Regions from separate parts of the Rugosimonospora acidiphila genome, predicted to be linked through region 2. Evidence: riboswitches for the same ligand, from Rfam matches in the RefSeq annotation. Region 2 holds a riboswitch; the other holds the start of a gene.

Region 1 (4,273 bases), on a different contig from region 2:
ATCATCCAAATGAGCGGATACTCGCGATTGACGTCTGCCCACAGGCCAACCTGTCCGAACTTTTTCTAGGCGGGTTGGCCAACGACGGAAGCGGCAAACTGCTGGAGCGGCAGGGAACGATGCCGCGAGCAACCGTCGGCGGCTACTTCCAGACCCGGCTGCCCTCTCCGTACTCTCCGCCCGCCTCCCTGTCGGCCGCGGACTTCATCACGAAGCCCCACGACTACAACCCCGCCGTACCGGCCAACGTCGATCTGATCTGCGGCGACCCGCTGTTGGAACTCCAGGCCAACGCCATCTCTACCCTGGCTAATAACCAGATCCCGGGTACGAACGCCTGGGTAGCGGTGGTCGATTGGTTGTCCGACCTTATCCAGCCGCTGCACGAGCAGTACGACACCATGTTCATCGACTGCAACCCGAGCTTTTCGATCTACACCCAAATCGCCCTCTCGGCTGTCGATCGCCTTGTACTGCCAGTCATGGCGGACGACTCGTCCCGCCGCGCGATCCAGAACGCTTTCTCGTTGGTGTACGGGCTCAAGCTGCCGTCGGACATCTACGCCACCTACGCGTTCGCCACACGCCTAACCGAGGCCGGCCGGGATCTGCCGAAGGTACACATGATCGCGAAGAACCGCCTCACGCAGTACATGGGTCCGGCATCCGCGTATGCTGCCGTACTTCGCTCCATCACCGTGGACGTTGGCAAGTTGCTGGCGAGCAACCCCGAGATTTTCAACTTCAACGATGTCGACAGCGGCCTGGTGGACATCCGGGACTTCCAGACAACCGGGGTCGTGGCGTTCGCACGAGGTTGCCCGCTGTACGAGCTACAGGCCGGCAAGCTCGACGTCATGGGCCACCGCGTGACGGTGCACGAGGAGTACCGCCTCAACTGCGTCGAGGCTATGGAGGACCTCGTGGCCAAGCTCTGATCTGCGCCCAATGGCACGCTAATGGCACGTAGCATGACCAAAGGATCAAGAATATCGAAGACCCTGGCTGGGGCTCACGTCCTGACCAGGGCCTTCGGTTTGGAGCGGGTGAAGGGAATCGAACCCTCACTGTCAGCTTGGGAAGCTGATGTTCTGCCATTGAACTACACCCGCGAGCGGATCTACTCTACCTGATCGCCGGCCCCGCGTGCAGAGCCGGGTCGCCCATCGTGTGTCCGGACCGCTCGTCCCGCCAGATCTCCGTCCGCCGGGCCGATGGACCGCCGCCCTCCGGCCGCCGGGCCACCATCGCCACGTCCACCGAGAATTCGTAGAGCCGCCAGTCGATCCGGCGCTCCGCCCGGTACGCCTCGGCCAGCCGCTCCACCCTGGCCCGGTCCGTGACCGGCCGGGCGCGGCCCGACAGGTACGCCTCGTCGTCGTTGTCCTCCGGCGGGAACGCGTGCAGCGCGTAGCGCCCGTCACGGTCGAGGTCGCGCCTCTTCGGCGAGTCGATGACGAAGCAGTACAGCCCGTCATCCATGATGACCGGCGCCACGGGGTGTATCCGCGGGCCACCGTCCGGCCGCACCGTCGCCAGGTACCCCAGGCCGGACCCGTACTGGTGGACGAGCTCACGGATCGCCGCCGCGAGGTCGGGCTCGGCTGCCGCGAATTCCGACCAGGTTGCCATCTCCACATTCTATCGAACATATGTTCGGATAGGAACCGAAAGCGCGGCGCCCCGCTCCGGCAGGCTCGGCGGGGGGAAGAGGTACGCCGGGGGAAGGCACTGCGCGGGCGGGGCGCCGCAGGTGAGCGATCAGAGCGTGGGCGACGGGCTATCAGAGCGCGAGCGATGAGGGGATCCGAGGCCGCTCCGGACACTGACCGGGGAGGAGGAGGTCCGGCCAGGCCTCGGGCATTCAGGAGCGGTGATGCCGCGGGCTAGTCAGCCACCCGCGGCGCCGTCGTCCGTCAGGTGGTAGGTCGGCCGTAGCCGTTGACGACAGAAGTGTTGATCTTCTGCATCTGCACCGGTTTGCCGAAGGTCGGCGCGCTGACCACCCAGCCATTGCCCACGTAGATGACGACGTGGTGCACGTCCGAGTAGTAGAAGACCAGGTCGCCCGGCTTGAGGTTGGCCTTGCTGACCGGTGTCGTGGTCTGCTTCTGCTGGTACGCGTTGTGCGGGATGGTCACGCCCACCGAGCGCCAGGACGCCAGGGTCAGCCCGGAGCAGTCGTAGGAGTCGGGGCCGTCGGCGTCCCAGACGTACGACTTGCCGATCTGGTCGCAGGCGAACTGGGCCGCCTTGCTGCCGGCGTCGCCGGTGTACACCTGTGGGCAGGCGACCGGGCGGTACTCGCCGGTGCCGGCGCCGCTGCCGTATGCGGCCAGCCGCATCTGCTGCAACTGGTTGAGCTGGCTCTGCAGTTGCGTGCGCTGCGTGGTCAGCTGCTGCTGCTGCCTGGAGAGCTGCGCGACCATCGCGTCGATGGGCGCTTCCTGCTTCTGGTACTGCTGGCGCAGCTTCACGACGTCGGAGATGCTCTGGGTCTGCGAGCGGGACACCGCGTCGAGCATGCCGAGCTGGTCGACCAGAGTGGTCGGGTCTCCGCTCTCCAAGAGCGCGTTGAGGTTCGAGCTAGGGCCGTACTCGTAGTACTTGGCGGACAACGCGCTGATCCGAGTCATCGCCAGGTCTACCTGCTGTTGCAGCGGCTTGATCTTCTTCTGTAGACCGGCGACCTTGGCCTGGTTGTTGACCAGATTCTGGTGGACACCGTCCCACTGCTCCAGCAGCGGTTCGAGCTGGTTCCACTTCTGGTCGATCTGCGCCTCGAGCTGCCCCGGAGTTTGCGGGGCAGCGGAGGCCGTGGTGGCGCCGACGGCGAGCACGAGGCCGGAGACGGCGGCGACGAGGCCGACGAGACGCGCGGCGCGGACCAGGCGGAAGGTGTGAATCAGACGGGTACGAGGCGGTCGGGCGGCAAACCCTGCCACGGTGGACGACCCTTTCTTCCCTGCGAAGGCATTTGGCCTTCACCGCCTACCGGGTTAGCTGACGGATTCGGGCTGGGAAGCGCCCTACCGCGCGCTGCGCGGATTCACCCCATGGTGCTGGTGGGTCCCCGGTTCGTATTGTCGATTCGGCGGTGCCGTCCGGGGTCTCCCCTCACGGGCGACCGACTTCCGAGCGGCGACTCATAACGGTAGGGACACGACACCGTGCCGCGCAAGCAAACACGAGCATTACTACGCGCCGAATTTACTTTGTCGACGCGCGGTAACGACCATATCCGACGAGTAGAAAACTCGTTAGAACGTTTGCGGAAATCGAAACCGGCGGTGTCCATAGTGGACACCGCCGGTTTCAAACTCCGGAGGAACCGGGAGGATCAGGGTCGGCCGTAGGCGTATGGAGTGCCGATGACCGTCATCTTCGTCTCCATGACGTCCTCGCCCTCCCTCGGCGCGTGCACCACCCAGCCGTTGCCGATGTACAGCGCGACGTGGTGCAGGTCGGAGCCGTAGAACACCAGGTCGCCGATCTGCAGTTGGCTGGAGCTGACCCGCCTCGTGGCCGCGTACTGTTCCGCCGCGTTGTGCGGCAGGGACACGCCGGCGGCCTCCCAGGCGACCATGGTCAGGCCCGAGCAGTCGTAGTAGGTCGGCCCCGCGTCGCCCCAGCCGTACGGGTGACTGATGAGCGAGCAGGCCTTCTTCGCGGCCGTCGCGCCCGAGCCGCTGGTGTAGGTGTACGGGCAGGGGACCGGCTTGAGGTTGCCGCCGGTGGTACCGGCCGAGCCGTACGCCTGGGTACGCAGCTTCTGCAGCTGGCTGATCTGCGCGTTGATCGTGGTCTTCTGGGTGGCCAGGCTCGCGTCCTGCTTCTTCTGCTGGGCGACCAGGCTGTCCAGGGACTTCTTCTGGGCGGTGTACTTGGCGACCTGCTGCTGCACCGCGTCGACGGTCTTCTGCTGGGCCTTGGCCACCTGGTTGAGGCTCATCATCTCGTCGACCAGAGTGGTCGGGTCGCCGCTTTCCAGCAGGGCGTTGAGGTTGGAGCCGGGGCCGTTCATGTACAGCTCAGCGGACATCGCGCCGACCCGGGTCTGTGCCAGCGAGACCTTGGTCTGCAGCGGCGCCAGCTCCTTGTTCAGCGTGCTCTGCTTGCTCAGGTTCTGTTGAAGCTGCTCGTGCACCTTGTCGTACTGCTCGACGAGCGGCTCGAGCTGGTTCCACTTCTGGTCGATCTGCGCTTCGATGTCGGAGATCGATGGGGTGGCGTGTGCCTGCGTGCCGGGTAGCAGTGCCGCGATGAGCGCGAA
Region 2 (25,053 bases):
GGCAAGCTCGCGGCCCAGGCGCTGACCGCGACCGCGACGAGCCAGAGCCTGCCGGCGCTCAAGGCGCTGTCCACCGACAAGTCGGCCGTCTTCCCGGAGGAGACCCTGGTCGGCCGGCTGCAGTCCGGCCAGCTCGACGCCGGGTTCTTCTACTCCAGCGAGGCGGTCGCGGCGAAGATCCCGACGGTGCCGGTGACCGGCCAGGACCTCAAGGCCACGTACACGGTGACCGTGCTCAACCAGGCCCCGGACGAGGCGGGCGCGGAGGCGTTCGTCCAGTACCTGCTCGGGACCGACGGGATCAACGTGCTCAAGCAGGACGGGTTCGACCTGGTCACCCCGCCGACCGTCACCGGTAGCGGAGTGCCCACCAGCCTGAGCAGCGTTCTGTCCAGCCAGTGACTCATCGCGCGTCGCGCAGCCCGCTCACCTGGTTGGGCGGGCTGCTGGCGCTGTACCTGCTGGTCCCGATCGTCGCGTTCGTCGCCCGGTTCGCCGGCTCCGACGAGCGCGGCTTCCACGTGCCCGGGCTGTGGGACGCGCTGCGGGTGTCGCTGGAGAGCGCCACCATCTCCGCCGCCCTGATCGCGGCCTTCGGCATACCGCTGGCGAGCTGGCTGGCCCGCTCGCGTGGGCCGGTGGCGAAGGCGATCGGCGTGCTCGTCCAGTTGCCGTTGGCGATCCCGCCGGTGATGGCCGGCATCGTGCTCATCTACCTGGTCGGCCCGTACACCACCCTGGGCCAGTTCTTCGGCGGCCGGCTGACCGACTCGGTCGCCGGCGTGGTCATCGCGCAGACGTTCGTCTCCGCGCCGTTCCTGGTCATCGGTGCCCGGGAGGCGTTCGCCACCATCGACCCCGCGCTCGATGAGATCGCGGCCACCCTGGGACACCGGCCGCTCGCCCGGTTCTTTCTGATCAGCCTGCGCGTCGCCGGCCCCGGCATCCGGGCCGGCCTGTTGTTGACCTGGCTGCGTGCCATCGGCGAGTACGGGGCGACCGTGCTGCTGGCCTACCACCCGTACTCGCTGCCGGTCTTCACCTACGTGCGCTTCTCCGACACCGGCATCCCCGACACCCAGGCACCTACCGCGCTGGCGCTGGGCATCGCCGCGGTTCTCCTGGCGCTGAACGCGGTGCGGTGGCCGGCGCGGCTGCGCCGCCAGCACCTACTGCCGGAGCCGCGGGCCCCGCGCCCGGCCACCCCCACCACCCTCGACCTCGACCTCGACCTCACCGCCGGCAGCTTCCGGCTGCGGCTGAGCCACCGCGCCGCCAGCCACCGCGTGGCGATCCTCGGCCCCTCGGGATCGGGCAAGTCGATGACGCTGCGCGCCGCCGCCGGCCTGCTCGGCCCCGGCGCGGGCACGGTGCGCTACGGCGACGAGCCGGTCACCGGCGTGCCCACCGAGGCGCGGCACATCGGGTTCGTGCCGCAGAGTCTCAGCCTGCTGCCCGGCCGCACGGTGTGGCAGCAGCTGCTGTTCGGCACCGACGCCGACCCGAGGCTGGCCGCGTGGTGGCTGCGTACCCTGCGCCTGGACGGCCTGGACAACCGGCTGCCGCATCAGCTGTCGGGCGGCCAGCGCCAGCGGGTGAGCCTGGCGCAGGCGCTGACCCGGGAACCCCGGCTGGTGCTGCTGGACGAGCCGTTCTCCGCGCTCGACGCCCCGGTGCGCGAGGAGCTGCGCCGGGAGCTGCGGCGGCTGCAGCGCGACATGGGACTGTCCACAGTGCTGGTCACCCACGACCCGGAGGAGGCGGCGCTGCTGGCCGACGAGATCCTGGTCATCGACGACGGGCGGCTGCTGCAGGCCGGGCCGCGGGCCGAGGTGTACGCCCGGCCGGCCTCGCCACAGGTCGCCCGGCTGCTCGGGATACCCAACCTGCACCGCGGCACGGTCGCCGGGCCGTCGACGCTGTCGGTGGGGGAGGCCGTCATCGAGGTCGACGCCGGCGAGCTGCCGGTCGGCACCGACGTGCTGTGGTGCGTACGCCCCGAGCACGTCGCGGTGAACGCCTCCGGCGGGTACCCGGCCACGGTCGTCGACCACGCCGACGTCGGTACCAGCGTGGTGCTGTCCGTGGAGCTGGCCGGCGGGCCGGCGCTCACCGCCCGTAGCACCGCCGACCTCGCGCTCACCGTCGGCGACGGCTGCCGCATCCACCTCGACCCGGCCGCCATCACGCTGTGGCCACGATCGGACGGGGCGCCGGTGACAGCGGGCGCGGCAAGCTCGACGCCGCTGTAGCGCCGCGAACGACGGGTGCGGCGCCGTCAGGGCCGGGCCGGGCCAGCCGGTAGGGCCAGGCCGGCGAGTACGACGTCGACCGCGCGGTGCAGCGTGCTCGCCTTGGTGGGCATCGTGGCCGACGCCTGGGCGAGCCCGCGGACGAGGAGATAGACCTCGTCGACCGTGACCGAACGCCGCGCGACCCCGCTGTCCTGCGCGCGGCGCAGCACCCGCCTGACCTCGGTGCGCAGCAGCTCGGAGGCCGCGCTGGCGCTTTCCGGGAACTCGCCGCGCTCGCCGAGCAGCGAGGCCAGGGTCAGCTTCGTGCTGCCGGTCTCGATCATCGTGCGTACCAGGGTCCCGAGTGCCGTGGCCGGATCCGGGTCCTCGGCCAGTGCCCGCGCCTGGGTGGTGAGTTCGGCGAAGTGCCGCAGCAGGGCCGCCTCGATCAGCGCCTCCTTGGTGGGAAAGTGCCGGAAAACCGTGGCGATGCCGACCCCGGCGCGCCGGGCGACGTCCTCGGTCGACCCGGCGGCCCCGTGCTCGCCGAAGACCGCCTCGGCCGCCACCAGGATGCGCTCGCGGTTGAGCCGCGCGTCCTGCCGCACCCGATCCTCCCGTTTCTCGCGTCGATGCCGATGCCGATGCCGATGCCACTTTATCCGAAGTCGCGACTTCGCTACGCTAACCGAAGTCATCACTTCGTTTGATGGAGGACCCGTGACCGAACCAACCACGCCGGCCGAGGTGGTCCGTGCCGTCGCCGCCGGGGTAAGCCGGCTGGTCGCCGGCAATCTCGACGAGCAGGAGAGGCAGGTCCAGCTCGACCGGCTGGCGAACCTGTACGCCGAACAGACCGACGTGCGCCATCCGTTCTCGCCGGGCGGGGACGTGCCGCTGCGCACCCGGGCCGAGCTGCGGCAGCACTTCGCGCACGGGCCCGGCGGCACCCAGGGCGTCGAGCGGTTCGAGCCGGTCGAGACCGGGTTGCACCAGACCGACGACCCCGAGGTGGTCGTCTTCGAGTTCGGCTACGTCGGTTCGGCGGACGGCCGCGACTTCACGCTGCCGTGCGTGTTCGTCGTGCGGGTCCGGGACGGCGTCATCGTCGAGTCCCGCGACTACGCCGACCACGTGGCCGCCGCCCGCGCCTTCGGTCGGCTGCCCGAGCTCGCCTCGGCGCTGACCGCCGCGGCCGGTGCCTCCTGAGCTTCGTGCCGGCCTGCCCTTCGAGGCGCCCGGTGCGAGCACCACGTGGGGCTTCCACGCCACCTACAACGGCACCACCAACCCCGTCCCGACCATCACCTGCTCGGGGCCGAGCCAGGGCTCGTCCAGCGCCACTCTCTCCGGTCCGCGGCAGCCCCTGGGCGTCAACACGGCCGCCTGGGACACCGATTTCCTCGACGCGGCCATCCCGGGCGCGCTGTCGGCCGCCAACCGGTTCCAGGGCAGCGGGTCCGGCACCGGTGCCACGGTGTCCTGCGCCGCCACCTGAACGTCGGTACGTCCCCGGAGGCCGCCGCCGTGGTGAGCAGGCCTGGTACTCGCCCCGGCCCGCCCACACGCGTCATTCCTGGGCGGACGCGGAAGGTCCGCACGTCCAGCTACGCCGGGGGGCGTAGCTGGACGGACCGGCGGTCGACCGGGGGAGTAAACGACGTTACGCCCGCCGAGGGATGAGCCGATCCGTCCGACTCAATACGCTGGCCACGCCGGACGACACCGTGGCCAGGTCACGGGCGGTGCGCGACCGGCCACCGCGCCGGTCGCGGCGGCATCCACACCAGCGGGAGGCAGTCATATCTCTCGATACTCAAGTCATCGACAATCCGATCAGCGGTGAGCGGATCGTGATCCATGAGAACGTGTCCGGCCCCGGCCGGCTGGCGTGGGAACTCGTGCTCGCCCCCGGCGGCCGGGTGCCGAGCAGCCACGCGCACCCCGCCCAGGAGGAGCGCTTCACCGTGATCGAGGGCCGGATGCGGTTCCGGGTGGGCCTCCGGCCAATCGTCGCCGGAGCCGGCACCACGGTGGTGGTGCCGCCCGGAACCGTGCACAGCTTCGCCAACGCCGGCCCCGACCCGGCCCGGGTACTGGTCACCACCGACCCGGCGCTGGAGATGGCGGCGCTGCTGGAGACGGCGGCGGCGATGGCGCGGGAGCAGCACGCCGCCGGCCGCGCGCTGCCGCGCGTGCTCGACCTCGCCCTGTTCATGTGTGACTTCGAGCGCGAGGTCCGGGCGCCGTACCTGCCGGTCGCGCCGGTGCGGCTGGTCATGCGCACGCTCGCCCGGCTGGCCGGGGCGCTCGGCCGGGATTCGCGCTACCGCCGGCTGCGGCCCCGGTGAACGCGATCGAGGTTCGCGACCTGGTGAAGCGGTACCGGGGAGCGCGGGGCAACGCGCTGGACGGCGTGTCGTTCGACGTGCCGTACGGCGAGTTCTTCTGCCTGCTCGGCCGCAACGGCGCGGGAAAGACCACCACGGTGTCGATCCTCACCACGACGCTGCGGGCCAGCGGCGGCCGGGCCCTGGTGGCCGGCAACGACCTGGCGACCCGCCAGGCCGCGGTGCGCCGGGACATCGGGGTGGTGTTCCAGCAGCCGTCGCTCGACCTGAACCTGACCGCCGAGGAGAACGTCCGGCTGCACGCCGTGCTCTACGGCCTGTACCCGTGGCGTCCGGCGTACCGGATGATGCCCGCGGCCTACCGCCGGCAGGTACAGGAACTGGCCGGAATCCTTGGCGTGGCCGACGTTCTCGGCCGGCGGGTGCGCACCCTCTCCGGCGGTACGCGGCGCAGGCTGGAGATCGCCCGAGCGCTGACACACCGGCCGCGGGTGCTGTTCCTCGACGAGCCGACCGCGGGCCTCGACCCCGACGGCCGCCGCGACCTGTGGTCCTACCTCGAGCGGGTTCGCCGGCAGGATGGTACGACCATCTTTCTCACCACCCATTACCTGCAGGAGGCGGAGGCCGCCGACGCGGTGTGCGTGCTGAGCGCCGGCCGGGTCATCGAGCGGGGCCGCCCCGCCGACCTCAAGGCCCGCCATGCCCGGCCCGAACTCGTGCTCGACGCGGTCGACCGGGGCGCGCTGCGCCACGAACTGATGCGGATGGGCGTACCGGTCGGCTCGGCCGGCCCGGACGAGCCGGTGCGGGTCCCGCTCGTCGGGCGCAGCGCGGCCAGCATCGTGCGTGGCCTGGAGTCCGAGCTGACCCAGCTGCGCGTCGTGACGCCGACGCTGGAGGACACCTACCTGCTGCTGGTCGATCGGGCGGCGTCGTGAGGCCGGCACCGGTCGGTGGCACGCTGACCGCGGTCGCGGCCATCGCCCAGCGCGATCTCGTCAAGCTGATCCGCGACCGCCCGCGGATGGCCGTGAACCTCGCCTTCCCGATCCTGCTGATCGGCGGGCTCGGCAGCGTGTTGCAGTCCACCGTGGGCACGGTCACCGGGCTGGACTCCGTGACGCTCGCGTTCAGCGGCGTGCTGGCGGCGACGCTCTTCCAGTCCGCCTCGGCCGGCATGATTTCGATAGTCGAGGACCGGGAGAACGACTTCTCCCGTGAGCTGTTCATCGCGCCCGTGGCGCGGCTGGCGCTAGTCGGCGGAAAGATCGTGGGCGAGACCGCGGTGGCGTTGGTGCAGGGCGGGTGCGTCGTGGCGTTCGCCCTCGCGTTCGGGGTGCGGTTCGGCGCCGATCAGGTGGCCCGGATGGCACCGGCCTGCCTCGCCTGCTGCCTGCTCGGCGGCGCGTTCGGGTTGGCCACCGTCGCGCTGCTGCCCAACCAGCGCTCGGCGATGCAGGTCTTCCAGTTCCTCATCATCCCGCAGTACGTGCTGGGCGGGGTGCTGGTGCCGCTGCGCGGGCTGTCCGGGTACCTCGACGCGCTCGCGCGGGCGATGCCGCTGCGGTACGCGGTGGACCTGAACCGGGCCGCCCTCTACTCCGGCCGTTCGGGGTACGCGGCTGCCGTGCCCGGCGATCCGGTACTGGACGCCGCGGTGGTCGGTGGACTGTTCGTGGTGCTGCTGGTGGTCGGGGCACTGGCCTTCGAGTACCGGGAGCGCACCCGATGACCGCCGCCCTCACCGGGCCGCTCGCGCTCCCTCGCCCCGACGCGCCGGATTTCGCGGGCGCATCGAGCCCTGCGGGCACAGCGGATCCTGTCTGCGCGTCGGACCCGGCTGGCGAGCCGGGGCCGGTCGGCGAGCCCGACCACGGCGGCCGGGTGCCCGTGCCGTTGTTGTTTCTCGTCGCCGACACGGGCGGCGGTCACCGGGCCGCCGCGCGGGCGGTCGCGCAGGCGCTGCATCGCGACTATCCGGGAGCGTTCGCGCCGGTGCTGTGCGACCCGCTCGGCGGACCTCGCGCCCCGGCGCTGCTGCGGCGCGTCGCGGGACTCTACGGCCCGGCGATCCGCTGCGCGCCCTGGCTGTGGGGAGTGATCTACCATGGCTGCGATTCGCGCCCGGCGGTCCGGTTGCTGCGCGCGACGCTGCTGGCGTTGGCGGACCGTCCGGTCGTGGACGCCGTCGCCCGGCACAGGCCGGCGGCCGTCGTGTCGTTCCACCCGCTCACCGGCCCGGCGGCGGCGCGGGCCCGCGATGTCGCGGCGCCGCGCGTGCCGGTCGTCACGGTCGTCACCGATCTGGTCAACATTCACGCGTCCTGGCGACCCGCGCTCGCGACGCACGCACTCGGCGCCCGCGCGGTCCGGGGCACAAGCGGCGACCATCCCGCGCGGTGCGATCCCGCATCGGGTCGCGATGCGACGTTGGGTCGCGATGCGGCGTTGGGTTGTGGGGCCGGGTCGGGTTGCGATACCGGGTTGGGTTGTGAGGCCATGGCGGATAGGGGCGCGGGCGCCGACCGGATTGTCGTGCCGCCGACCGCGAGCCGGCTACCGTGGCCGCCCGGGAAGTCGTCGCCCCGGCGCGTGGACATCGGGCTCCCCGTGGCGGCCGAGTTCGCCGCCGGCCCGCCGCTGCCCCACGAGCGCCGAGCCCTGCGCCGGGCGCTGGGCCTGGACGAGCACAGATTCCTTGTCCTGCTCACCGGTGGCGGCGAGGGAGCCGGGGGCATCGGGCGGCGCGTGGCCGCGATCCTGCGGCAGTGCGACGACGTGGGTGTGGTCGCGCTGTGCGGCCGCAATCGCGGGCTGCGCGACAACCTCGCCGCGCTCGCGGCCCGGTCGGCGGGGCGGCTGATCGTGCGCGGGTTCGTCGAGAACATGGCGCAGTGGCTGCGCTGCGCCGACGTGGTGGTCGGTAAGGCGGGACCGGGGACCATCGCGGAGGCCGCCTGTTGCGGCACGCCGATGCTGCTGACCTCGCATCTGCCCGGTCAGGAGAGCGGAAACATCGAGGTCGTGGTGGGCGCCGGCGCGGGCCGGTACGTGCCGACGGTACGGCGGCTGGTGCGCGACCTCGACGTGCTGCGCCGGGATCCCGCGGCCATCGACGCGATGCGGGTCGCGGCCGCCGGCCTCGGCCGGCCCGGCGCCGCGGCCGACATCGCCGCGCTGCTCGCCGGGCTGGCACACGTCGAAATCCCGGCCGCGGCCGGCCGGACCGGAACCAGCCGGACCGGAACCAGCCGGACCGGAACCAGGCAGCGCCGGGGTGCGCGCGAGCGAGGCGAGGAGGAGCCGTGCGCGTCGGGCGAGCGGTGAGGAATGGTCCGGTGGCGGCGGCGCTCGCGGCCGGGTTGGTGGTGCCGGTGGCGGCGCAGGTGCGCATCCGCCGGCCCGTACGGCCGCTGACCGACCGGTGGTTGCGGCTGCCGGTCGAGCGTCGAGCCGAGACGAGGCTGGGCCTCAGTTTCCGGCCCCGGCAGGCCGAGGCGATGGGGCTCGATCCGGAGGCGAGCCTTCGGGAACTGCTGGCCCGCCCGTTCGAGGTCATCCGGTTCGGGGCGTACTGGAACCGGATCGAGCCGGCACCGGGTGAATTCCACCCGGACGAACTCGACCGGCATCTGGACGCGGCCGAGCGCGCTGGCAAGGACATCATCCTGTGCGTCGGAGCGGTGAAGGCGTTCGGATACCCCGAATTCTTCGTACCCGACCACCGCTTGGACGAGCCGCTGCGGGAGGGCAGGCTCGTCGAGCCCGGACCGCATCGCGCGTTGCTGGACGCGGCGACCGAGTTCATCACGCGGATCGTGCGGCGCTACCGCGACCGGTCGGCGATCGTCGCGTGGCAGGTCGAGCACGAGGCCGTGGACCCGCTCGGCATGGAACACTCGTGGCGGCTGTCGGCGGACTTCGTCGCCAGCGAGGTCGATGCCGTCCGCGCGGCGGACCCGGGCCGTCCGATCCTGATGAACGGCTTCCTGCCCACCTCGCTCCCCGTCGCGCTGCACCAGGGATGGCGCACTCGCGACCAGGGCGACTCGCTGTCGGTGGCGCAGCGGTTGGCCGACATCGTGGGCATCGACTTCTACCCCCGGCACGCCCTGATCGGTGCCGCCGGGCGGACGGTGTATCTGGACGGCAGCCGCACCCCGTGGCAGCAGCGCAGGCGGCGGAAACTGTTCGAGTGGGCCGCCGCTACCGGCAAACGGCTGATGGTCGCGGAGGGGCAGGCGGAGCCGTGGGAGACAGTGACCGAGCCGCCCCGCCCGCACGGTGAGGGAATGTACAGCTGCCTGCCCGAGCACGTGATAGCCAACTTCAACCAGTGCGTGCGCTGGAGCCGCGGGGCCGGCGCGGTGCTGTCGGCGTACCTGTTCTGGGGGGCCGAGTACTGGCTCGCTCGGAGTCGCGATGGTGACCGTCGGTATCTGGAGGCCGTCGACCGGGTACTCGACGAGTCGTAACCGGCAGGCATGTGAGCGTCACGGTTGGACCGGGCGGGCTCCCGTGCGCCGGTCGCGCGGCCATACCTCGTGCTTCCCTCATGTCGCAAATAACGGGCTCGCGCGTCCCGGCCGTAACCGACCGGGTTTCGCGGTGAGCAGTCTCACGATAATCGTCGTTTGGTTTGTCGCACGGCGATCCATCGGCCTAGCTTCGGGCGGTCCGCAACCGTGGACCACGTCGCCCGGTACGCCGAATCCTGCCGCCGGCCGACGCAACCGAATCCAACGGCAGGAGCGGGGGAACCAGGTTCTCCGGCGCGCGTCGCGCGTCTTGGGGTGAAGCCGCCTCGTTACTCCTAGTAGTTATTGAGCCCGTGAAGCGGGCTGGTGCCGGAGTCAACGGACACGGCGGCCGGGCATACCTCGGCCCGAACCCGACAGCTCACCTCGGAGGCGTGGAGGAGTTTGCCATGGCATTTTCCAAGCACAACGATCGCGGGCCCCGGGGACGTCGTGGCGGCGTCATCGCCGCGCTGGCGGTTTCCGGTGCGGCCGGTGCCCTCGCCCTGCTCGGCCCCGGTACGGCGGCCAGCGCCTCGCCGAGCGTGAACTGGGACGCGATCGCGAAGTGCGAGTCCGGTGGGAACTGGAGCATCAACACCGGAAACGGCTTCTACGGGGGTCTGCAGTTCTCGCAGGGCACCTGGGCCGGGTACGGCGGCACGCAGTACGCGGCCCGCGCGGACCTGGCCAGCCGTGAGCAGCAGATCGCCATCGCGGAGAAGGTGTTGGCCGGACAGGGGATCGGCGCATGGCCGGTCTGCGGCGCGCGGGGCGGTTCGTCGAGTTCGGGGTCGAGCTCCGCTTCGTCGACCACCGCGTCCTCGGGTGGTTCGTCCTCGGGCTCTTCGTCGTCGGGTGGTTCGTCTTCGGGTGGTTCGTCTTCGGGTGGTTCGTCGACGCACCACTCGTCGTCGGGCTCTTCGTCCTCGGGCGGTTCGACCTCCCGGGATTCGTCGGCGGGCGGTTCGTCGGCGGGCGGGGACTACACCGTCCAGTCCGGCGACACGCTGTCCGAGATCGCGCAGCAGCACGGGATCGAGGGCGGCTGGCGGACGCTGTACCAGAAGAATGAGGGCGTCATCGGTGGCGACCCGAACTTCATCCTTCCCGGCGAGCGGCTGGCGTTCTGAGGCGCTACCGGGCAGTGCGGAAGACGCACAACCGTAAGACGCACAACCGTAGGACGCACCAACCGTAGGACGCGCCAACCGTAAGACGCACCTACCGTTTTCGGGCGTCCGCCGTGGTTCGGCGGGCGCCCGAGCGGGAGCGCGTCCGATCCGCGTGAGCCGGCGGCCCGAATGTCCAGTGTGGACTTTCGTGCCGCTGCCGTCGCGGGCCCGGGTCGCCGAGAACCATCCGACCGGGGGACACCCACGGCGGGACGCGGGCGCGTCGTTGACTGGTAACTGGTCGGACTACCTATTATCGGCGGCATGAGTCTCACCCACATCCAACTGCTCTCCCTCCCGGTCACGGATCAGGATCGGGCCAGGGACTTCTACGTCGACACCCTCGGGTTCGACCTTGTCAACGACGACGCCACGATGCCGGGCCAGCGGTGGGTTCAGGTCCGGCCGAGCGGTGGGCAGACCTCGATCACGCTGGTGACCTGGTTCGACACGATGTCGGCCGGCAGCGCCAAGGGTCTGGTCATCGAGTCCGACGACCTGGACGGCGACGTCCAGACCCTCGTGGCGCGGGGAGTGATCATCGAGGGCGGCATCCAGCAGGCGCCGTGGGGACGCTTCGTCACCTTCGACGATCCCGACGGCAACGGCATAGTCCTGCAGTCCACCGCCGGCCGCTGAGGTCCCGGGCGACCCTCGACGAGTCGTGTTCAGGGGTCGCCCGACAGCCTGCCGGAGCCGCGCCGGCCGCGGATGGCGTCGGTGACCGCGACGCCCAGCAGGTTGATGGCGACCAGGACCGTCGCCAGTAGCGGCGGCACCGCGCACGCGACGACCGCCATCGGGATCAGCACTACCGCCCAGGCGACCCGGGAGCGGGAGTACCGGCGGAACATCTGGTACTCGAAGGTGATCCGGCCGACCAGGAACAGGGCCGGCCCGGCGAACAGCACCACCGCCCAGGCGGCCGGCGTCGTCCCGCCGGGCTGCCCGATCACGAGCTCGAAGCCGGTACCCAGGGCCACCACGCCGGCCACCGTGAGCACCTGTGTGTACGGCGCCCAACGCTCGACCCGTCCCGGGTTCTGGTCGATCACCGTCTCGAAACGCAGCCCGATCCGGAACACGTAGATCTGCCACAACAGCGCCGTGGCGGCGAACGCCGCGAGGAGGGCGGCGGTGCGGAGCCCGGAGAAGCCGGTCTGGCCGAACTTCAGGGCCGGCACCACGATCAGGTCGCCGAGGGTCAGGATCATGAATTGCTGGTACCGCTCGCCGAGGTGCCGGCCGGCCGTCTCGTACTGGGACAGGGGCACCCGGCCGAGCCGCGGCACCGGGTACCGGAGCGCGCCGATCAGGTACTCCAGGGCCAGGGCGAGCGCCCACAGTGCGCCGCGGGTGGTGGGGTGCGGCGACAGCGCGCCGAGGATCCACGCCGGGGTCGAGACGCCGAACCAGATCATGAATCGGGCGGCCCGGATCTGCGGGCCACCGCGCTGGAACGTGACCAGCGGCAGCCCCCGGCCGAGGTGGATGGTGACGTAGACGATGGCGAAGAACAGCCCGTGCGGTCCGAACGCAGCGGGGAGCGTGGCGGCCAGCAGGATGCTGCCCAACATGGTGCCGCCGAGAATGGCCTGGATCGGCCACCGCTCCGGGTCGTAGTAGTCCGTCACCAGCGTGGTGATCTGCCAGACCCACCACACGGCCAGCAGCGGCAGCAGTCCCTCGACGACCCCCGCCCAGGACAGCTTCCGGGCGAGGTCGATGGAGGTCAGCGCGAGCGCCGCGACGAAGACAAGGTCGAAGAACAGCTCCAGCAGGGTGGCCCGCTGGGGGCCGCCGGGCGTACGCGTGAGGGCCGGCGCGGTGGTCTCGGTCATCGATCAGCGCACCGGGTATCGGGCGAACGGGAGCGAACTGTCACATTCTCGCACAGCCGGCGGGCCGGCCACGCCGAGTTTCAGAAGCTCATTCCTCCGGCGCGGCCGCGAACGACCGGTAACCACCCACCTCGCGGGAGTCGATCAGGCCGTCCTCGATGGCCCGGGCGAGCAGCGCGAACGTGGTCGGTGCCGCCCGGCCGGCCTTGATGTATTTCATTCGGGCCCGGTCGATGTACTGCTTGACGGTGTTCTCCCCGATGCTCATCCGGCGGGCCACCGACGCCTTGGACATGCCCTGGAACCACAGGCGCAGCGCCTCCTGCTCCTGGCCGGACAGCTTGGGGCTGGCCGGCCGCTGGTCGGTGACCATGGCGCCGGCCACGCTGGGGGTCACGTACGGCCGGTCCGCGGCGACCGCCACCAGCGTCTCCACGCAGTGCTCCCGGCCCTCGTGCTTGGCCAGATAGGCGCACGCGCCGGCGTCCAGCACGGCGAGGATGGTGTCCGGATCGCTGTTCTGGGAGAAGACCACTATCCGGCGCCCGGCCGCGGTCAGCCCCTCGATCCGGTCGATGACCAGTCCCTGTCCGAGGTTGAGGTCGAGCAGCACCACGTCGCACGAGGCACCCGGCCCGTCGAGCGCCTCCTCGATGCTGCCGCCGGCGGCGATCACCTCGACGCGGCCCAGCGGATCGCTGGCGATCCAGGACTGGATCCCTTCCAGCACCACGGGATGGTCGTCGATTACCGTCACCCGTACTGTTGGCGCCTGACTCGCGGTCACCTCATCGCCCCTTCCATGCCTCAGGTCCATTCTGGACCGACCCGATGGCGTACGGTATCCGTCCGGGCGGTTCGACCGGATTGACGATTGTCGAGACGCCCCGGTTTGGGCCATAGTGTCAGTGTCAAGTGCGGGCGAACCGCCGACGCGTACCAGGAGGCTGTCGATGGCGACCGGGTTGACCTCGGCCAGTCCCGCCGCCCCGATCACGACCGGTCCGGCTCGGCGCGTCTGGCGCCGCGCGACGACCCGGACCAGTCCTCCCCGACCGCGCCGGTGGCCCGGGAGCGGGCTGCTGCCCACCTCCGTGCTGCCCAGCGGCCTGCTGCCGACCGCGTTGCTGCCCGGTGCCCAGGTGCCCGGGATGCCGGATACCGGCGGGGACCCCGCGCCCGGCCCCGACGCGGAGAGCCCGGCCAGCTACGCGATGCGCCGGATCGCGGCCTGGTTCGCCTGCGCGCTGCGCGACGCCGTCGCCGTGGTGGGCGGCGTCGCCGCGTTGGTGGGCGTGGCCCGGCCGGGGTCGCTGACCTGGGTGGTGCCGGCGGTGGCGGTCAACCTCTGCTGGGCCGGCCTGTTCACCTGGGTCGCGCTGACCCGCGGGCTGCGGGTGTGGCTGATCGTCATCGAGGTGCTGCTGACCACGGCGCTGTGTGTGCTGCACGGCCGGCTGACCGCCGAGGCGGCGCTGCCGGCCGGCGCCGGTTGGGTGACGGTGCTCGCCACGATGACCGTCATGGTGACGAACTTCGCGTGGCCGCTGCCGGCCGCCATCCCCGCGGGCCTGTTCGTGGTGGCCGGCTACCTGGTCGGCGCGGACCTGGCCAACCTGCCCGACCACGGCCTGGTGCAGGCGGCCATCCTGCTGGTGCAGGTGGCCCTCGCCGGGGTGCTGATGGCACTCATCCGGCGGGCCACCGGGCAGGCGGACCGGGCGCTGGCCGGGTACGAGCGGGTGCGCCGGGCCGCCGAGGTGGCCTCCACGCGGCGTGCCCACGAGCGCGAGGAGAACCGCCGGCTGCACGACACCGTGCTGGCCACGCTGACCATCGTGGGCACGGGCGCCATCGACCGGGGCTCGGCGACGCTGCGCGAACGGGCCATCGCCGACCTGGCCGTGATCGACGCGCTCGGCCGGGCGGCGCAGGCCGAGGCCGAACACGGCCGGCTCGATCAGCGGCTGCGCGAGGTCGCCGCGCGGGCGCCGGCCGGGCTCGACGTGGAGCTGAGCCTGCGGCCCTGCGTGGTGCCCGGAGACGTCGCCGAGGCGTTCGCCGGGGCCGCCGGTCAGGCGCTGGCCAACGTCGCGCGGCACGCCGGGGTGAGCACGGCGGCGGTGCGACTGTCCTATCGCGGCGACGAGATCCTGGTCGAGGTCACCGACGCCGGGCGCGGGTTCGACCCGGACCGGGTGCCGGCCCACCGGTACGGCGTGCGGGAGGCGATCCAAGGCCGGATGCGGGCGGTGGGCGGGGACGCGGCGATAGTCTCGGCTCCCGGCCGCGGCACCAGCGTGGCGTTGAGTTGGACCACGGCGCCCTGGAACACGGTGGGGTGGCACACGGCGCCCTCGATGGCGGAGCCGGACGGTGGCTCGGATGGCTGACGAACCCGCGGAACTCGTCGACCGGGGCTACACCCGGGGCACCGCGATCGCCGTGGTGGTGATCGTCGGGCTGTGGCACAGCGGCAACGACCTGTTCACCACCCTGGCCAACTGGTCGAGCTACCGGTGGCCGTACCTGGTCGCCGGCTGCTGGCTGGTCTTCGCCGCGCTGATCGTCGTCTGCGCCTGGTATCTGCTGCGCCGCGACGCGCGCATCCCGCTGCGCTGGCTGGTGCTGGGCATCCTGCTGGCCGACTCGCTGGCGGTCGACCTGTGCAACCCCGGCCAGGTCCTGGTCCAGTCCAACTGGGCGTGGGGAGCGGTGGGCTGGCTGGTGCTCATCGTGTACTGGCGGCGCCCGATCCGGGGAATGGCGGGCTTTCTCGCGCTCAACGCCGCGATGACGCTGGCGGTGCTGGTACCCGACGGGGAGTTCGGCCGGGTAGGGGTGTCCCGGTGGATGATGATCGTGGTCGGTACCGGCGCGCTGCAGCTGGGCCTGTCCGGCGCCGTACGGGCGCTGCGCACCGCCGCCGGGTGGGCCGCCCGCGCCTCGGCCGCCCAGGCCGCCACCGTGACCCGGCGAGCGGCCGCCGACGAGCTGCACCTGGCCCGCCGCCAGCGGTACGAGGTGCTGCGCCAGGGCGCGGCCGACGTGTTGGCCGAACTCGGTTACGGTGCCGACCCGACGAACCTGCGCATGCAGCACCGCTGCGCGGCGGAGGCGGCCCGGCTGCGCCGGCTGGTGGTGGAGACCGACGACATCTCCGACCCGCTCACCCACGAGCTGCGCGCCTGCGCGGACATCGCCGAGCGCAAGGGCGTGATCGTCGACCTCGCCACCGCCGGTCGGGTGCCGGCGCTGCCGGTGCAGGTGCGCCGCGCGCTGACCGAGGCGCCCATCGCGGTGCTGGCCGCGGCCCGCAGCGAGGCCCGGATCACGGTGACCGTGGGCGGTGGCCTGGTGGCGGTCGGGGTGGTGGCCGACACTCAGCTGGAATTCGACGCGATTCCCGAGGCGGGCGCCGTGGCACCCGCGGACGGGGCGGCCGAGGTCGAGTCCTTCCGGGACGGCGACCGCCTGTGGGTTCAGGCGAGCGTGCGCATCGATCCAGATCCGTCACCGGCGGCCGCGGCCTGATCCGCGCGTGCCCGGCCCGCCGCGTCGGGCCGGCGACCCGTTGCGCAGCACCGTTTTTGTCGGGCAGCCGACTCCGGCGGATTCGCGCCGGTCAACGTGACACCGTTTGGGGGTCATGACCCGGACGCCGCCGCCCACGAGACTTGTCCACATGGAGCACTCCGAGGTCTGGCAGGGTGGGTCGCGGCGGGTCGCCTGCCGCAGCGACCGCCGGTGGTGGGCGGCCGCCTCCGCGCCGCTGTACGACCGCTTCTGGACCGAGCCGCTGAGCGCGCGGCTGGCCGAGAAGATCGTCGAGCTTTCCGGGCCGGCCGGCCGCCGGGTGCTGCTGGCGGGCGCGGCGCTGCCGGCGCTGGCCGACGCGCTGGCCGAGGCCGGCCATCGGGTCGTGGCGCTGGGTCCGCAGCCGCCTTCGGCCGCGACGCCGGGTCCCGCGGCGTCGCGGCCGGTGACGGCCCGCCGGGTGGGGGCCCGGCGGGCGATCACCTGGCTGGGCGGGGAGATCGAGGACCTGCCGCTGCTGGAGCGCAGCGTCGACCTGGTGGTCGCGGTGAACTTCGTGTACGCCCAGGCCCGGCCGGCGGTCGCCGCCATGCGGCTGGCCGGCCTGCTCGCCGCCGGCGGCCGGTTGATCTGCACGGGCCCGGGGGAGCGCGCCGGCGGGTTCGGGGTGGCCCGCGCGGAGCGGCGGATCGGCCGGGGGTGGGGCACGGTCTGCGCCCACACGGCCGGCCGGCTCACCGTCGAGGCGCTGGACGCGCTGACCGCCAACCGTCGCGGCCGCAGCCTGGCGCTGGCGATGCGGGCCGCGGCCGACGCCTACAAGCTTGATGTCCACTGGGTCGAGGTGCCGCAGGCGAAGCAGACGCTGGCCATCCTCGACCGGACACCGGCGTTGACGCCGGGGCTGCCCGGCCTCCCCGTCACGGAGCAGCCCGCCGGACGCGGATGGGTCACCGCCGGCGATTGATCGGCGGTGACCCATTCGCCGCGTTGGCGCGGCTGGTGACCTATTCGCCGCGGGGGCGGCGCGTCAGTCCTTGACGATCTCGATCTGGAGTTCGGTCACGCCCTGGTCGGCCTGGTCCGGGGAGTACTCCAGGTAGACCTCCCGGTGGTAGCCGACCGGGCGGTACCCGTTGTCCTCGATCCACCGGGCCAGGGTCTGGATGCTGGCCATCACGTCGTCCATCGGGCCGTGATGCACGATGGTCGCCGCGGCCGGGATCGCCGGCAGGTCGACGACCGTGAAGCCGGTGCCGGTGCCCGGGCCGGACGTCACCGGAATCCCGGCGTGCACGGTGACCGGCTCGCCGTCCCCGGTCCCGCCCGGAGCCGGCTCGTAGTAGGCGATCGCCGGGCCGGTCGGCGCCACGCCGGCCGCCGCCAGGCGCTGGTGCAGTTCCGGGTACATCGGCGTGATGACCGGCCCGATGTGTTCGGGGCCGTACCCGGCGGCGGTGGCGGACAGCTCCGCGACGCGGACCGGGGGGACCTGCTTGAGTACGACGTCCTCGGTGTTCATGCGCCCCTCTCTCTCGATCATCCGGAGCCTCGCCTCCACCCCGACCAGCCTGGCCGCGTCGGCCTCCAGCTGGGCCTCGAGCTGAGCCCGGCGCAGCCGCAGCATGCCCCGTAGCTCGGCTACGTCGACCCGGTCGTCCAGGATCGCCTGGACCTGCTGCAGCGTGAAGCCGAGATCCTTCAGCGCGATGACGCGGTTGAGCCGGCGCAACTGGTCGGCGTCGTAGCGCCGATACCCGTTGACGGGATCGACCACCACCGGGACCAGCAGCCCGATCGCGTCGTAGTGGCGCAGCATGCGGACCGATACCCGGCCCAGCCTGGCGAAGTCTCCGATACTGAACATGGCAGGTCCCACCCTGGCGTCTCACACCGTGTCATGGTCAAGCTCATCCTGCCCGCCGATCCGCGCCGGCGCCGACCGGCGGGTGCGCGCCGGACAATTCGTCAAGGCGGACAGCTCGTCGAGGCGGTGGAGGGCCTCCTCGACCGTGCCGGCCGCGGCCGGTAGCAGGGGTGGCCGGACCGCGGCGGTCGGGAGGTGGCCCCGGGCGTGCAGGACGGCCTTGATCACCGTTGGGTTGGGCTCCGCGAACAGCGCGGTCGACAGGGTGGCGAGCCGGCGCCCCAGCGGCCGCGCCGTGGCCACGTCACCCTCGTGCCAGGCCCGGATCAGCGCGGCGAACTCGGTGGTGGCCAAATGCGCTGAGGCGAGGATGCCGCCCTGGGCGCCCAGGGCGAGCAGCGGCGCGATGAACGGGTCGTCGCCGCCGAGCAGGGCGAATCCGGCCGGCGGGTCGGCGAACAGCGCGACGGTGTCGGCGTTGATCCCGCCCGGCGCGTACTTCAGCCCCACCACGCCCGGTACGGCCGCCAGCCGGCGCAGCGTACCGGCGGACAGGTACTGGCCGGTGCGGTACGGGACGTCGTACGCGACCAGCGGCACCGGGCTGGCCGAGGCGAGCCGGGCGAAGTGGGCGAGCACCGCGTCCTGCCCGGGACGGGTGAACGGCGGCACCACGCACAGTGCCGCCGCCACCTCGGGCCGCCCGGCCAGCGCCGCCAGCTCCTCCGGGGTGTTCGCGCCGACCAGCAGCGGTGCGCCGCGCTCGCGGCAGACCCGCGCCGCCAGGTCCACCACCAGGCGCCGCTCCGGGCCGTCGAGGGCACCCGGCTCTCCCGTGGTGCCGAGGGCCACCAGTCCGGTGGCCCCGTCGTCCAGCAGCCGGTGGGCGAGGGGTTCCAGCGCGGTCGGGGCCACCGCCCCGGTGGAGTCGAAGGGGGTGATCAGCGGAACGTACAGGCCGGTGAGCGTCATGACTCCAGGCTGCCCGGCCGGATTGTGAAGCACCAGTTCACGTTCCTTGACATGACCGTAAGCTGAGCTGATGCTCGACGTCCGGCGCCTGCGACTGCTGCGGGACCTGGCGCACCTCGGCACCATCGCCGCGGTCGCCCGGGCCCACGCGTACACCCCGTCCGCCGTGTCCCAACAACTCGCCGCGCTGCAGCGGGAGGCGGGCGTGCCGCTGCTGGAGCACACCGGGCGGCGGGTGGGGCTCACCAGTGCCGGGGCGGCCCTGGTGGCGCACGCCGAGGCGGTACTGGCCGCGCTGGAGGCCGCGGACGCGTCGCTGGCCGCCGCGCGCGCCGGGCTGTCGGGGACCGTGCGCATCGGCGCGTTCCCCAGCGCCGTACGCACCCTGCTGCCGCCGGCGTTGGTGGCGCTGGGCCGCGAACACCCGGCGCTGGACCTCATGGTCACCGAACTCGATCCGGTGGCCATGCCCGCCGCCCTGCGCGACCAGCGGCTCGACGTGGCGCTGACGCACGACTACGACGTGGTGCCCGGCCAGCCGGAGGATGCCGTGGACTCGGTGCCGCTGCTGGAGGAGACGGTGTTTCTCGCCGTGCCCGCCGACGGCGGTGGCGGCGAGGACGAGGGCGGCGGCGAGGGCGACCCGATTCGCGGTGCCCGAGACGCCGCGTGGATCGTGGGCAGCCCCGGCACGCTGTGCCACACCGTCGCCGTACGGGCCTGCCGGGCGGCCGGCTTCACGCCCCGGGTGCGCCACCACGCCGACGACTTCACCGCCGTACTGGCGCTGGTCGCGGCCGGGCAGGGGGTGGCGATCGTGCCGCGGCTGGGCGCCGCGCAGCCCCCGTCCGGGGTGCGGCTCCTGCCGCTGCCGGCCCGCCGGCGCACCCGGATCGCGTACCGGCGGGGCTCCGGCACGCACCCCGCGGTGGCCGCCTGCGTCGCCGCGCTGCGCGCCTCCACCGAGGCGTACCTGCGCGGGCGCCCGGGCGCGCGGCCGCATTGACAGCGACCTTGGTGCGGCGCAAAATTTTGATCACTATCGATCCCCGTGTCCCAGGGAGCGCAATGGAAAACTGGAGGTCCTTCCGTCCCCGCACCGCCAGTTGTCTCGTCGCGGTCGCCGCCGCGCTCGCCACGACCCTGGTCGTCGCCGCGCCGGCCGGTGCCGCCGCCCCGACCGGTCGCTACGTGGCACTCGGCGACTCGTACACGTCGGGGCCGCTCATCCCCAGCCAGGTGGATCTCAACTGTACCCGGTCCAACCACAACTACCCGTCGCTGGTGACCGCGTCGATCCACTCCTCGTCGTTCACCGACGTCAGCTGCGGCGGCGCCACGACCGCAGACATCCTCAACCCGGGCACCGGTGAGCTCGGCCAGAGCGTGCCGGCCCAGATCAGCGCCGTGACCGCCGACGCCACGCTGGTCAGCGTGGGCATCGGCGGCAACGACATCGGATTCACCGGAATCATCACCACCTGCGCCGAGGACAGCCTGTCCAACCCGCTGGGCAGCCCGTGCAAGAACGAGTACACGGCCGGCGGGACCGACCAACTGGCCGCCCGGATCGCGGCGACCGCGCCCAAGGTGGCCGCGGTACTGGGCGCGATCCACGCCGCCGCGCCGGACGCCAGGGTGCTGGTCGTCGGGTACACGGCGATCCTGCCCGACAGCGGGCTCGGCTGCTGGCCCGTCGTCCCGATCGCGTACGGCGACGTGAGCTACCTGCGCGGCGTCGAGAAGGGGTTGAATTCCATGCTGGCGAGCACCGCCGCCGCCAACAACGCGACCTATGTCGACGTGTACACGCCGTCCATCGGCCACGACGCCTGCAGGGGCGGCGGCACCCGGTGGACCGAGGGGCTGATCCCGGGCACGTCGGCCGCGCCGTTCCACCCGAACGCGGTCGGCGAACAGGGCATGTCAGGGGCGGTCCTGTCGGCCCTACGCGGGTAGCGCCGCACAGTCGGCCTCGGTCGCGTAGCGAAGCCGTCGGCACGACGCGCGAGGCCAGGCGAGGCACGGTCTGAACCGTGCCGGCCGGGGTCCGGTCTCCTCCACCGGGCCCCGGCTTCCCCGCTAAGGCGTGATCAGGTCCTCGCTGGCGGGGGACGGGGAGGCGGACGCGGACGGCGTGGGCGACGGGCTCGGTGAGGCGGTCGTCCTGGACGGGGTCGGTGAGGCGGGTGGACGGCTCGGCGGCGGCGGGGTCGGCGATCCGGTCGACCGCGTCGGCGACGGCGTGGGGCTGGGTGCCACGGTCGCGGCGGTGTGCCGCGGGGCCGGCGGACTGGGTGACCGGTGCGGCGCGACGGTGGTGGCCGCCGGTGACGGTGGCGGCTGGATCGACGCCCGCGGCGCGGGGGGCGACGGCCGGACCAGCAGGTACAGGGCGAGGGTCAGCACGAAGAACACCAGGAGGATCAACGTCGATCGGCGCATGCGGAATCCGGGCATCACGAGGTGCCCGTCGCCGGTACGGTGTCCACGTCGGCCGGCACGTTGATCCCCTCGTGCCGCAGCGCGCTGGTGATCCGGGCGCGCAGCGCCAGCCCGACGTCGAACTGCTTGCCGGGCAGGGTGCGGGCGACCACGCGCACCTTCAACTGGTCGATGTCCAGGCTCTCCACCCCCATCACGGCTGGCGGATCCAGGAGCAGGTTGTGCCGCTCATCCTCGCGGTACATCTCGTTGCCCACCCGCACCAGCAGCGCGTTGACCGAGGTCACGTCCGCCGAGGCGGGGATCGGTACGTCGACGACCGCCCGCGCCCAGTCCCGGGACAGGTTGAACACCTGGATGATCTGGCCGTTCGGCGTCGTGACCACCTCACCGTTGGCGGTGCGTATCCGGGTCATCCGCAGCGTGACCTCTTCCACCGTGCCGGTGAGCGGGGCGATCGTACCGGGGACGTTGAGCCGGATCAGGTCACCGAAGCCGTACTGCCGCTCGGTCACCACGAAGAACCCGGCGAGGATGTCCTGCACGATGCGCTGGGCGCCGAAGCCGAGTGCCACGCCCACCACCGTCGCCGGCGCCACGATGCCCGACAGCGGGATTCCCAGCCGCTGCATCACCAGTACCGAGGTCACCGAATACACCAGGACCAGGAAGGCCCAGGTGACCACCTGGGCCACCGCGTGCCGGTGCTTGGCCTCCTCGGACTTGACCACGCTGTCCGTGCCGGAACCCGAGCCGGAGCCGGTGGCCTGCGCGTCGATGCGGCCGGTGACGCGCTTGCCGATCCAGGTCACGAACCGGGTCATCAGCACGGCGCCGGTGACGAACAGTACGATCTCCAGCCCGCTGCTGCGAGCCCACAGGCCATAGTCGGTCAGTGGGGCCAGGCTTTGGTACATGGCTTCGTTGCCTCGCTCGGTCCGACACGGTCAGTTCATCCGGGGCCAAAGGTCTGACGATGGTGACACGCGGATGGCCCGGCGGCGAGCGCGCCGCCACGTTCTGTCATTCATGACACATGACGGAATTGCGCGCGGTCGGATCGGGTACTGGTTCCTGCCCAGGTGGAATGCTTCGTCCCATTCTCCGCCGGAACCAGGTGGACGGCGTGTGGTAGACGGTCCGGCCCGCACCGGCCCCGGGCGCCGGTGGTGGAGTCGGGCCCCGGCGCCGCGACCCGGTGGGGTGTCCGTCCAGTGTGGACCCGGGCGGAGCGTGCGGCGGACCGTGCGGCCCGGCGAGGGTTACGCGTCGCCGTCCGACTCGGCGCGGTGCTCCCGCCTGCGCCGCCGGATGCTCCACGCGATCAGCGCGGCGACCACGACCGCGGCGACCACCAGTGCGGCCACCCGACCGAAGGTCTTCTCGACCGCCGCGTAGGAGTTGCCCGCCAGGAAGCCGAGCAGCACCGCGGCGGTACCCCAGACCAGGCCCCCGGCGGCGTTGTAGGCCAGGAACCGCCGGTACCGCATCCGGGTGGTACCGGCGAGGAAGGGCATCACCGCGCGGAAGAAGGCCACGAACCGGCCGAGGAAGACGGCCGGGCCGCCCCGGCGGGCCAGCGTGCGACGCGCCGACTCGATGCCGCCCGCGCGGTGGCGCAGCACCCGCAGGGACAGCAGCCGGTGGCCGTAGCGGGCACCGATCTCATACCCCACGGTGTCCCCGACGATGGCCGCGACCACCACGATGGCGCACATGAGCACGACGCTGGTATTGCCCCGGCTGGCGGCCACCCCGCCGAGGATGGCGGCGGTCTCACCGGGGATCACGAACCCGACGAACAAGGCGTCTTCCACGAAGACCAGCGCCCCGACGATCAGGTAGATGACGGTGCCGTGCAGGTCCAGCAGCCGGTCCAGGAAGGAGGTCATCGGCCCGTCCGGACGCCGCCGGCCGCCCCGCGGTCGGTCGGTCGCCGGCCGCACTTCTCCACGAGAGCGACTCTACCGCCTGTCCCACGACCTCCGACGGGAATGTGAGACAGCGCCCTTTCCCACCGGCGGCGGGGTGCCCGCCCGACCCCTCCGGCGGGCCCCGGACCGGCAGGGATCAGCTGACCGCGCCGGCCTGGGTCACCAGGCTCACGTACCAGGCGGCCGACGGATTGTTCGTGGCCGGGTAGTTGGCCAGCGGGCTGGTCGCGTCGCCGGCGCTGTCGAAGTCCCAGCCGCGCACGATCTGGCCGGCCTGGCGGGCCGAGGTGATGAACCCGGTGTCGGTCGCGGTGGCGGCGTAGAACAGCGCGCCCTCCTGCAGGAACGCCGGGTCGCCGTCCTGGTACTCGTCGAACGCGGTCTGCTGGTACCGGATCCGGTCGCCCGCCACCCGGTCGGTCGAGTACAGCAGGGTCTGCGCGGGCGCGGCGCCGTCGGCGCCGGTGCGCACCGCCACCCGCATGCCGCCGGCCGTCCCGACCGTCTTGCCGTACAGCGGATCGGAGGTCTTCCCGTGCGTGGCGGCGTTCCAGGAGACCGTGGCCGCGGAGGCGTTCAGCGTGCCGTCCCAGGCCCAGTTCTGGGCGTTGCTCTGGCTGCGATGGATCTCGTGCACCGCCGTGCCGCTACCGCTGACGAAGCTGACCGTCGGGGTCACCCCGCTGTCGTACTGCCGGCTCGGCGACCAGGTGATCTCGCCGTCGGCGCCCAACTGACCCACGTGGTACCAGAGGGTGTCGGCGCTGGCCGACTTGTGCACCTCCACCAGCTGGCCGCTGTCGTTGAGCGCGACGGCCGGGGTGGTTCCGGTGTCGTACTGGCCGTGCCGCAGCCAGGTGACCCGGCCGTCGGCGCCGTACGTGCCGGTCCAGTACCAGAGCGCCCCGGAGCCGGAGTCGTGTACCTCGACCACCTGGCCGTGCGAGTTGATCGCCACCGCCGGGTCGTACCCGATGTCCCGCCGGTACGAGGTGCGGTCGCCCGCGTCGCCGGAGAGCAGGGTCAGCACCCGGCCGCGCAGCGAGCCGATGGTGCCCAGCGCGCCCGGCACGTCCCTGGCCATCAGCAGCCGCGACCCGAACGCGTCGGTCAGCTCCTGGTTCAGGGCCGCCAGGTTGCCGGCCGCGAACGAGGTGTTGTCCGTCAGGTCGTCCTTGAGGTCGAGCATCACCAGCAGCGGAGCGGCGTCCGGGTGCGCCGCCGACCAGGTGGCCACGGTCCGCAGCCAGTCGCGCAGCAGGTTGGAGGCCGGATTGCCGGCGTGGTCGACCAGGTCGCCTGGCGAGTCGTGGCCGATCGAGTAGTCGTGGTTGGTGGCGTACCCGTTGTCCTGGACGTCGAACTCCAGGAAGCGCACGCCGCTGTCGAGCTGGCTTTCGATGGAGCCCTTGGTGCCGTCCAGGTTTCCGGAGTAGCTGTTGTGCGTGGCCCGGAAAACGGCCGAGGCGAACGGCAGGTTGTCGCCGGGAAGCGCCGCCCGCGCCGCCGCGGAATCGGCCGCGCCGGCACGAGCCGTCGTGGCGGGTGCGGTCGTGGCGTGAGCCGTCGCGGCCTGGGCGGTGCCCGGGCCGGCGGCCAGCACGGCCGCGGTGGCCAGCAGCGCGACCGCCGCCGCCCTGAGCCGCCTGCGGCGCACCGGACGCAACGCTTCCATGACATCTCCAACCGGGGTGCGGGGTCGGGGCGAGGTTGGCTCTATCTATGTCATCGCGGCCGGTGGCGGGTCAACCCCGGCGCGGTGAACCTTGCGGGTCGCGGCGGTGGCGCCCGACAGCGGCGTCCGGCGGTGGCGGTCGGCGGGGAGCGGTGCGGGGTAATACGCTGTTGGCCATGGGGGATCCGTTCCAGGTACGCATCGGGGTTCGCGGGTACGAGCTGGACACCCAGGGCCACCTGAACCAGGCGGTCTACCTGCAGTATGCCGAGCACGCGCGGTGGGAGTGCCTGCGCGCGGCGGGCATCTCGCAGCAGCGGCTGATCGCCGGCGGGGTCGGGCCGGTGGCGCTCGAGGTGACCCTGCGGTATTTGCGCGAACTGCGCGGAGGCGACGAGGTCGACGTCTCCTGCGCGTTCGAGTGGGGCGAGGGTAAGACCTTCCGGATAGCGCAGGAGTTCCGGCGCGTCGACGGCTCCCCGGTCGCCTCGCTCTCCGGCGT

What was found. A riboswitch is a leader RNA that binds a small molecule or an ion and turns the genes downstream of it on or off. The one in region 2 is predicted to bind cyclic di-AMP.
Region 1: it holds a riboswitch for cyclic di-AMP, as region 2 does, so the genes downstream of both, ABEA87_RS00130 (C40 family peptidase) here and ABEA87_RS36155 (LysM peptidoglycan-binding domain-containing protein) in region 2, are expected to answer to the same signal.

What each region holds. Positions count from the first base shown of each region.
Region 1 is NZ_BAABJQ010000001.1:24,317-28,589, reverse strand. It holds gene ABEA87_RS00145 (ParA family protein) at 1-938, shown strand, start outside; tRNA gene ABEA87_RS00140 (tRNA-Gly) at 1,039-1,112, opposite strand; gene ABEA87_RS00135 (pyridoxamine 5'-phosphate oxidase family protein) at 1,126-1,632, opposite strand; gene ABEA87_RS00130 (C40 family peptidase) at 1,917-2,945, opposite strand; cyclic di-AMP (ydaO/yuaA leader) riboswitch at 2,974-3,107, opposite strand; gene ABEA87_RS00125 (C40 family peptidase) at 3,341-4,273, opposite strand, start outside.
Region 2 is NZ_BAABJQ010000034.1:10,414-35,466, reverse strand. It holds gene ABEA87_RS36205 (extracellular solute-binding protein) at 1-402, shown strand, start outside; gene ABEA87_RS36200 (ATP-binding cassette domain-containing protein) at 399-2,252, shown strand; gene ABEA87_RS36195 (TetR/AcrR family transcriptional regulator) at 2,279-2,842, opposite strand; gene ABEA87_RS36190 (nuclear transport factor 2 family protein) at 2,955-3,443, shown strand; gene ABEA87_RS36185 (hypothetical protein) at 3,433-3,732, shown strand; gene ABEA87_RS36180 (cupin domain-containing protein) at 4,088-4,585, shown strand; gene ABEA87_RS36175 (ABC transporter ATP-binding protein) at 4,582-5,526, shown strand; gene ABEA87_RS36170 (ABC transporter permease) at 5,523-6,320, shown strand; gene ABEA87_RS36165 (glycosyltransferase) at 6,473-7,915, shown strand; gene ABEA87_RS36160 (beta-galactosidase) at 7,894-9,063, shown strand; cyclic di-AMP (ydaO/yuaA leader) riboswitch at 9,310-9,516, shown strand; gene ABEA87_RS36155 (LysM peptidoglycan-binding domain-containing protein) at 9,516-10,238, shown strand; gene ABEA87_RS36150 (VOC family protein) at 10,545-10,919, shown strand; gene ABEA87_RS36145 (low temperature requirement protein A) at 10,949-12,121, opposite strand; gene ABEA87_RS36140 (response regulator transcription factor) at 12,210-12,938, opposite strand; gene ABEA87_RS36135 (ATP-binding protein) at 13,075-14,514, shown strand; gene ABEA87_RS36130 (hypothetical protein) at 14,507-15,655, shown strand; gene ABEA87_RS36125 (methyltransferase domain-containing protein) at 15,807-16,625, shown strand; gene ABEA87_RS36120 (MerR family transcriptional regulator) at 16,689-17,525, opposite strand; gene ABEA87_RS36115 (dihydrodipicolinate synthase family protein) at 17,547-18,497, opposite strand; gene ABEA87_RS36110 (LysR family transcriptional regulator) at 18,568-19,503, shown strand; gene ABEA87_RS36105 (SGNH/GDSL hydrolase family protein) at 19,566-20,456, shown strand; gene ABEA87_RS36100 (hypothetical protein) at 20,580-20,942, opposite strand; gene ABEA87_RS36095 (mechanosensitive ion channel family protein) at 20,957-21,859, opposite strand; gene ABEA87_RS36090 (DedA family protein) at 22,205-22,834, opposite strand; gene ABEA87_RS36085 (PI-PLC domain-containing protein) at 23,013-24,551, opposite strand; gene ABEA87_RS36080 (acyl-CoA thioesterase) at 24,728-25,053, shown strand, end outside.